2 regions of the Micromonospora sp. NPDC047527 genome follow, and region 2 is predicted to be linked to the other one. Evidence: riboswitches for the same ligand, from Rfam matches in the RefSeq annotation. Region 2 holds a riboswitch; the other holds the start of a gene.

Region 1 (4,408 bases), on a different contig from region 2:
CGCCAGCAACCGGGCCACCACCTCCACGGTGACCTGCTGGGCCAGCAGCGCCGCCGTGATCGAGGAGACCGCGCCGACCGCGCCGCCGCCGGGCAGCGGCAGTGTCGCGTCGCCGTACGGTGCGCCGTTGTCGAGCACCACGTCGGCCAGGTCACTCAGCTTGCGCCCGGACGGGTGGCGGGAGGTCATCCGGCCGGAGTGCTGCGCGGAGGTGATCGCCACCAGCCCGTGCCCCCGCTCCTTGACCAGCGTGGCGAACTCGACCATGGCGCCGTTGACCCCGGAGTTCGAGGCGAGCACGAAGACGTCGGTTGGCCGTACCGGGGCCAGTTCGTAGAGGCGGTGCGCCACGGCCGGGTCCCGCTCCAACAGCGGGCCGAGCCGCTCGGCCGGGTCGCCACCGATCAGCACCAGGTCGCGCAGCGCGATCCGGTTGGTCGGCACCAGGCCACCCGCCCGGCCGGCGATCTCCATGGCGAGGGCCTCGGAGTGCCCGGTCCCGAAGGCGTGCACCACCCCGTCGGCGCGTACGGCCTCGGCGATCAGGTCGGCTGCCCGCCCCACCGCCTCCCGCTGACTGGCGGCCACCCGGGCGATCGTCTCGGTCACCACGGCCAGGTAGTCGTCGGCACTCACACTCATGCGTCCTCCCTCGTCCGGTTGCGGGTCATCCACTGCACCGCGAAGTCGACCGCCACCCGCTGGCGTACCAACCTGGCGGTCCCGGCTCCCACCGCGCCGACGCGGACCACACCGGTGGCCTCCAGGTCACGGCCCAGCGCGCCGAAGTCGCTCTCGTCGAGTCGGACGTCCTGCCACCACACCCACTCGCGGCCACCGTCGGCCGTCCGCACCGCCGCACCCAGCCGCTCGCGGGCCGGGGCGGGGCGGCGGTACTCGGCCAGGTGCAGCGACGTGTTGACGCTGTGGTCCACTCCGAGCAGCAGGACGTCGGCGTCCAGGTCGTAGAGCCGGGCCAGCGGGGATTCCGCGCCGAGCATGTCGGCCAGGCTGTGCCCGGTGACCACCTGCTCGGCTGCCGGGCCGAGCGCGGCGAACGACACCTGGGGATGCGCGCTGCGCAGCGCCCCCGGCCAGCAGCGGACCGTCTCGGCGAACGTGCCCATGTATCGGCTCGGGGTGGCCGCCGGGTCGAAGCCCGGCATCTCGGCGCGGATCAACTGCCACCAGTCCACCGGCACCGGCGGGTTACGCCACTGCGCGGGGTCGCTGTTGTCGGGCGTGTGGGTCGGCACCACGATCGTGCCGTCCGGGCCGAGAGCGTCGCGCAGGGCGAGCACCACCGCGTGCGGCCCACCGCAGACGAAGCCCAACGGGCGCAGGCCCGCGTGCACCAGCACCGTCGACCCGGGGCGTACGCCCAGCAGACGCAACTGCGCGGCGACCGAGCGGCGGGTGCCCGGCCCGTCGGTGTACGTCGTCACGACGCTCCCTCGATCGGCACGGCTCAGGCCGTTCCGGCGACCCGGGCCAGGATCGCCTCGGCGAGCCGGCCGGGCGCGGCGTCCGGGATCCAGTGGGTCACCCCGGGCAGCGGTACGAAGCGGTAGTCGCCGCTGACATTGGGGGCGCAGGCCTCGGCGGCGGACCGACCGATGGCGATGTCCCGGTCACTCCACACGTACGTGGTCGGCACCGCGACCGGGCCGACGGCGGCCAGGTCGGCCCGGGACATGGCCCGGTACCAGTTGAGGGCGGCGGTGAGGGCGCCCGGCTCGCGCATGGGGCCGGCGTAACGGTCCACCTGGGACCCGTCGCCCACTCCGCCGAGCATCTTGCGCAGCGCCGTCGCGTTGAACGCCAGCAGCACCTTCTCGGCCTTGCCGGGCTTGCGGAACAGCGCGATGTACGACGAGCGGGCCTTCTGCTCGGTGTCGTTGGCGAGGGCGTGCGCCATGGCCGCCGGATGCGGCACGGACACTGCGGTGAGCGTACGGACCCGATCGGGGTGCCCGGCGGCCAGCGCCCAGGCCACGATCGCGCCCCAGTCGTGGCCGACCAGGTGGACGGCGTCCAGCCCGAGCGCGTCGAGCACGGCCACCGCGTCGGCGACCAGTTCGGGGATCCGGTACGCGGCGACCGCCTCCGGCCGGGCGCCCGGCGAGTAGCCGCGCTGGTCCAGCGCGTACGTGCGCAGTCCGGCCGTGTGCAGCGCCGGGACGACCTCGTCCCACTCGCCGCTGTGCTGCGGGAAGCCGTGCAGCAGCAGGACCGGAGCACCGTCGGTCGGGCCACCGGTGCGTACCTCGAATGTGAGACCTCGCGCGTCGACCTGCATGATCGTGAGCCTACCCAGCCGGCGTCCTGCCGGCCGGGGGCGGAGACCCTCCTGCTGGGCCGTAACACCTGGTCGGTGCTAGCGTCACCGAGACAACTTCACATCCGACAGGGGAGCGCACAGCGCTGAGAGTGCGGGCACGCCCGCAGACCCTCGAACCTGATCTGGGTAATGCCAGCGCAGGGAGTTCGGTCGACCTCCAGCCGCGCCGCCGTCCGGTGCCACCGGACGCGCGGCGTGCGTCTTCTCCTGGTTCGTTCCAATGAACTGGGAGCAAACATGGACAACACCACCAACCGATGGCGGACCATCGACATCGTGGTCGCCTCGGTGATCGCGGTCGCCTTCGGCGTCATCTTCTGGGCCTGGGGCCTGGTCTGGAGCGCCACCGAGGGCGCGTTCGCCTTCTTCCCACCGGCGCAGACGCTGATCTACGGCGTCTGGCTGATGCCGGCCGTGGTCGGCGGCCTGGTCATCCGCAAGCCCGGCGCGGCGCTCTACTGCGAGGCGGTTGCGGCGGTCGTCTCCGCGCTGCTGGGCAGCCAGTGGGCCGGCACGGTGATCCCTCAGGGGATCGTGCAGGGGCTCGGCGCCGAGTTGGCCTTCGCCGCCTTCCGCTACCGGTCGTACCGGCTGCCGACCTCGGCGCTGGCCGGCGCGCTGACCGGCCTCGGCGCGGCGCTGTTCGACTTCTTCGTCTGGAACGTCGAGACCGAACTCGTCAGCTACCGCATCCCGTACGCGCTGCTCACCATCGTCAGCGCCACGGTGATCGCCGGTGTCGGCGGCTGGCTGCTGACCCGGGCCCTGGCCAACACCGGCGTCCTGGACCGTTTCCCGGCAGGCCGGAACCGAGCCCTCGTCTGACCCCATCCGGCTGCGTTGATCAAGAGGTTTGCGTCAACGGGAGACGGTCATCTGACGCAAACCTCTTGATCAACAGCCTGGGCGAGGGGTGGGACGCCGGGTGGGTGGGGTGGGAGGGGTGGGGTTGGTGGGTGAGGTTCTGCTGCGGGGGTTCGGGTGGCGGCACGCCGGGCGGCGCGCCTGGGCTGTGCGCGGGGTTGATCTGCGGGTGGAGGCCGGGGAGCGGGTCCTGCTGCTCGGGCCGTCGGGGGCCGGCAAGAGCACCCTGCTCAGCGCCCTGGCCGGGCTGCTGCCGGAGGACTCCGGCGAGCAGGAGGGCACCGTCGAGATCGACGGGCTCGACCCGCGCAAGGACCGGGAACGCGTCGGCATCGTCTTCCAGGACCCGCAGACCCAGTTGGTGATGGCCCGCTGCGGCGACGACGTCGCGTTCGGGCTGGAGAACCGGGGTGTACCCGCCGACGAGATCTGGCCCCGGGTCGACGCGGCGCTGCGTCGCGTCGGATTCCCGTACTCCCGGGACCGCAACACCGCCGCACTCTCCGGCGGCGAGCAGCAACGCCTCGCCCTGGCCGGCGCCCTGGCCCTGCGCCCCGGCCTGCTGCTGCTCGACGAACCGACCGCCAACCTCGACCCGGCCGGCGCCGACCTGGTCCGACGGGCGGTGGCCGGCGCCCTGGACGCGGACACCACGCTGGTCCTGGTCGAACACCGGGTCACCGAGGCGCTGCCGCTGGTCGACCGGGTGGTCGTCCTGGAACCCGGCGGCGGGGTCCGCGCGGACGGGCCACCCGAGGCGGTCTTCGCCGCGCACGGCACCGCCCTCGCCGCCGAGGGCGTCTGGGTGCCGGGTCACCCCGTCACGCCCCGGCCAGCCACCGCTGCCGCCGGGGAGGTGCTGATCACCGCCGACCGGCTCGGCCTGCCGCCCCGGCTGAGCCCCACCGACCTGGCGGTACGCGCCGGCGAGGCACTCGCCGTACGCGGCCCGAACGGCGCCGGCAAGTCGACGCTGGCACTCCTGCTCGGCGGGCTGCTCAAGCCGGGCACCGGCCGGGTGACCGCGTCCGCCGACCTGGCCGGTTCGGACCAGCGCACTCCCCCGCACCGGTGGCGGGCCCCCGCGCTGGCCCGGCGGATCGGGTCGGTCTTCCAGGATCCGGAGCACCAGTTCGTCACCAGCACCGTCTTCGACGAGTTGGCGCTCGGCCCACGCCGCACCGGCCAACCCGACTCGACCGT
Region 2 (4,408 bases):
GCCACGGTTCGGGTTGTCCGAGTTGGCGTCCGGCCCGTAGTCCGCCACGTACAGCGTCTTGGTCTTCGGGTCGGTGCCGATCCGGAACGGGTTGCGGAAGCCCATCGCGTAGATCTCGGGACGGGTCTTCTCGGTGCCCGGAGCGAAGAGGTTGCCCGCCGGGACCGTGTACGTCCCGTCGTCCTCCGGGTGGATCCGGATCACCTTGCCGCGCAGGTCGTTGGTGTTGCCGGAGGTGCGCTGCGCGTCGTAGTCCTGGCGGCCCGACCGCTCGTCGATCGGCGTGTACGCGCTCGACTCGAACGGGTTGGTGTTGTCACCGGTCGCCAGGTAGAGGTTGCCGTCACTGTCGAAGGTCATGCTGCCGCCCGCGTGGCAGCAGGTGTTGCGCTGGGTGTCGACCCGCAGCACCTGCTTCTCGCTTGCCGCGTCGATGGTGTCGCCGGTCACGGTGAACCGGGACAGCAGGTTGCGCGCGATGCCGTCGTTCGGGGCGTAGTAGAGGTACACCCACTTGTTGGTGGCGAAGTCCGGGTCGAGCCGGATGCCGATCAGGCCGTCCTCGTTGCCGGTGAAGACGTCCAGGTCGATGGCGGTGACGGTGTTGCCGGTGTCCGGCTTGATGATCTGCACCCGACCGTCACGCTCGATGTAGAAGACCCGCCCGTCCGCGGCGATGTCCAGCTCCATCGGGTTGCTTGTGTTGCTGTCCAGCGTGACCTTCTCGAAGTTGGAGGTCTTCGAGGCGCCGCAGTCGGCGTCGACAACGCCGGCCGCCGTCTGGATGCCGCCCAGCAGGTGGCTGAGGAACTCGGGCTCGGCGAACGACTCCCGGGTGTGCCCGCCCCCGGTGTACCAGGAACGGCCGCCGTCGAAGTCCTGGCACCAGGCCGTCGGGTGGTCGGCGCCCATCGCGCCGGCGCCCGGGTTGTAGCTCTTCTCGTCCAGGCTGGCCAGCACGTGCACGTCCGGCCGTGGGTTGGTCTGGAAGTTGTACCACTCGTCGAACCGGGACCAGCGGTCCGGCAGCTCGGCCGTGGACGGGTGGGCGTGGTCCTCCACCTTCACCGTGGCCTGCTGGTTGGCCGGGTGGTTGGCGAAGTACGCGCCGACCAGGTCGCCGTACCACGCCCAGCTGTACTCGGTGTCCGAGGCGGCGTGGATGCCGACGTAACCGCCGCCGGCCTGCACGTACCGCTCGAACGCCGCCTGCTGCTCGGCGTTGAGGACGTCACCGGTGGTGGAGAGCCAGATCACCGCCTTGTACTTGGCGAGGTTGGCGTCGTTGAACGCCGCGCCGTCCTCGGAGGCGTCCACGGTGAACCCGTTGGTCACGCCGAGCTGCTGGATGGCGGCGACGCCGGTGGGGATGGAGTCGTGCCGGAAACCGGCGGTCTTGGAGAAGACCAGGACGGAGAAGGGGTCGGCGGCGGCCTGAGGGGCCACCTGGCTGACCGGGTTGGCGGCCTGCGGGGGGACCTGAGCGGCGGCCGGAGCCGCCTGCGCCGGCAGGCCGAACAGCGTTGTCGAGGCCAGGGCCAGGGATATCAGGGTAGCGGTGAGTGGTACGCGGGCACGACGAGTTCGGGACACGCCGCCTCCTTTGTCGCGGTGGACAGGGATCGCGGGGGCCGGCTCGCCGAAGACCGTCCCAGATGGAGCCGGTGAGGACACCGTGCCAGGGTGTCCGCGCCGGCATTTTGTCGAATCGCTGAACAAATTAATTCGGTTGGTTCTATGTCGGGCAAGATGCCGGCGGGTAACGGTTCTGCAACGGCGGGCGACATTCCGAACAGGACCGGGATGAAGCACCCATCGGATTTCGCCGTATGACCCATGCGACCCTCCCTTGGCAGGCCGACCGAACTGTCGTACGGTGACACGCAAGTAACCCACGGGAGCCCGGTGAACCGGGCTGAGAGGGGGGCTGACAGCCCCCGACCGTCGAACCTGATCCGGATAATGCCGGCGCAGGGAGGAGAGTTGCCGTGCCGTCCCTTGGGCGACTGCATCTGATCACCGACACCCGACCCGGGCGTGATCCCCTCACCGTGGTCCGGGCCGCCCTCACGGCGGCCCGCGCCGACCTGGTCGTACAGGTCCGGGTCGAGGACTCCGCCACCGACCGTGAGGCGTACGACCTGGCCCGCCGGGTGCTCGCGCTCTGTGCGCCGTACGGGGCGACCTGCCTGGTCAACGACCGTCTGCACGTGGCGCTCGCGGTGGGCGCCAACGGCGGTCACGTCGGAGCCGAGGATCTGCCCGTCGCCGCCGCCCGCCGGGTGCTCGGCCCCACCGGCATGCTGGGCGCCACCGCCCGCGTACCGGCAACGGCGGTCGAGGCGGTCACCGCCGGAGCCACCTATCTGGGCGTCGGCCCGTGCCACGCCACCAGCACCAAGACCGGCCTGCCGGACCCGATCGGCCCTGCCGGCGTACGCGCTGTCGCCGAGGCGGTCGACGTGCCCGTCATCGCGATCGGCGGCGTGACCGCCGCCCGGGTGCCGGCACTGCGGGCCGCCGGGGCGTACGGGGTCGCGGTGGTGGGCGCCGTCTCCACCGCCGCCGACCCGGCCGAGGCCACCGCCGGGCTGCTCCGGGCGTTGACGTGCTGACCCCCCGCCCCGTGGACGTGGCGGTGGTGGGGGCGGGGCCGATCGGGCTGGCGATCGCCTGGCGATGCGCTGCCCGAGGGCTGCGGGTGGAGGTGCACGATCCGGCTCCCGGGTCGGGTGCCTCGGCCGTGGCCGCCGGGATGCTCGCCCCGGTCGCCGAGGCGTACTTCGGCGAGCGGCAGCTCACCGAACTGCTGGTGGCGTCCGCCGCCCGCTGGCCGGCTTTCGCCGCCGAGCTGACCGACACGACCGGCGCCGAACTCGGCTACCGGACCGAGGGCACCCTGATGGTCGGGCTGACCGGCGACGACCTGGCCGAGGCTCGCCGGCTGTGGGCGTACCAGCAGGGGTTGGGCCTGCCGGTGACCCCGCTGCGCCCCACCGAGCTGCGCCACCACGAGCCGGCGCTCGCGCCGAGGGTGCGCGGCGGCGCGCTCGCGCCCACCGACCACCAGATCGACCCCCGGATGCTGGTGCCGGCGCTGCGCACGGCCGCGCAGCGAGCCGGTGCCGTGGTCGTGCCGCAGGCGGTTCACCGCCTGGCCGACGTGGACGCCCGGGTCATTGTGGTCGCCGCCGGCTGTGGCGCGGCCGCCCTCACCGGCCTGCCCGTGCGGCCGGTCAAGGGGCAGATCCTCCGGCTGCGTGCGCCCGGTGGCGCCGCGCCGGGCTTCCGGCACGTGATCCGGGGGTACGCCGACGGCGAGCCCGTCTATCTGGTGCCCCGCGCCGACGGCGAGGTTGTGCTCGGCGCGACGGTCGAGGAGCGGTCGGACACCAGTGTCACCGCCGGTGCCGTGCAGCGGTTGCTCCGCGCCGGAGTCGACCTGCTGCCCGAGTTGGCCGAGTACGACCTCGTCGAGGCGGTCGCCGGCCTGCGCCCCGGCACCCCGGACAACGCGCCCATCCTCGGGCCGCTGCCCGGCCGGCCGAACGTGCTGGCCGCCGTCGGGCACCACCGGCACGGCATCGTGCTCACCCCGATCACCGCCGACCTGATCGCCGACCTGGTGACCACCGGCGTGCCCGACCCGCTGCTCGCGCCGTTTCGGGCCGACCGGTTCGGCGGGACGGACGGGGCTGAACCGACCCTGGAGGGGGACCTGTGAAGTTGACGGTGAACGGGACCGGACGCAGCGTGCCCGGTGGCGCGTCGGTGGCGGACCTGGTCCGCGACATCGTGCCCGAGCAGCGTGGGGTGGCGGTCGCGGTCAACGGCGAGGTGGTGCCCCGGGCCGGCTGGCCGGCCACGGTGCTCCGCGACGGTGACCGGGTCGAGGTGCTCACCGCGGCGCAGGGCGGGTGAGCGGCGTGCCGTTCGAGTTGGGTGGAGTGACGTTCACCTCGCGGCTGATCCTCGGCACCGGGGGAGCCGCGAACCTGCACGTGCTGGAGCAGGCGATCCGGGCGTCCGGCACGGAGCTGGTCACCCTGGCGCTGCGTCGGGTGGACACCGCGCCCGGCACCGCCGGTGGGTTGCTGGACCTGCTGGACCGGTGCGGGGTACGGCTGCTGCCGAACACCGCCGGCTGCCACACCGCGACCGAGGCGGTGAAGGTGGCCCGACTGGCCCGGGACGCGTTCGACACCGACTGGATCAAGCTGGAGGTGATCGGCGACGAGCGGACGCTGCTGCCCGACGGGGTGGAGTTGCTGCACGCCGCCGAGGAGTTGGTCGCCGACGGCTTCACCGTGCTGCCGTACACCAGCGACGACCCGGTGCTCGCCCGCCGGCTCGCCGACGTGGGCTGCGCGGCCGTGATGCCCGCCGGCTCCCCGATCGGTTCGGGGCT

Evidence for each region. Region 2 has a riboswitch for thiamine pyrophosphate ahead of thiE (thiamine phosphate synthase). Riboswitches for the same ligand answer to the same signal wherever they lie in the genome.
Region 1: it holds a riboswitch for thiamine pyrophosphate, as region 2 does, so the genes downstream of both, ABZ808_RS29750 (ECF transporter S component) here and thiE (thiamine phosphate synthase) in region 2, are expected to answer to the same signal.

The regions. Positions count from the first base shown of each region.
Region 1 is NZ_JBEYTK010000012.1:79,400-83,807, reverse strand. Features, by position in the region: gene ABZ808_RS29765 (SIS domain-containing protein) at 1-642, opposite strand, end outside; gene ABZ808_RS29760 (AAC(3) family N-acetyltransferase) at 639-1,445, opposite strand; gene ABZ808_RS29755 (alpha/beta fold hydrolase) at 1,469-2,299, opposite strand; TPP riboswitch at 2,399-2,503, shown strand; gene ABZ808_RS29750 (ECF transporter S component) at 2,579-3,166, shown strand; gene ABZ808_RS29745 (ABC transporter ATP-binding protein) at 3,294-4,408, shown strand, end outside.
Region 2 is NZ_JBEYTK010000004.1:39,557-43,964, forward strand. Features, by position in the region: gene ABZ808_RS16925 (ThuA domain-containing protein) at 1-1,593, opposite strand, end outside; TPP riboswitch at 1,885-1,994, shown strand; gene thiE (thiamine phosphate synthase) at 1,989-2,615, shown strand; gene thiO (glycine oxidase ThiO) at 2,609-3,724, shown strand; gene thiS (sulfur carrier protein ThiS) at 3,721-3,921, shown strand; gene ABZ808_RS16945 (thiazole synthase) at 3,918-4,408, shown strand, end outside.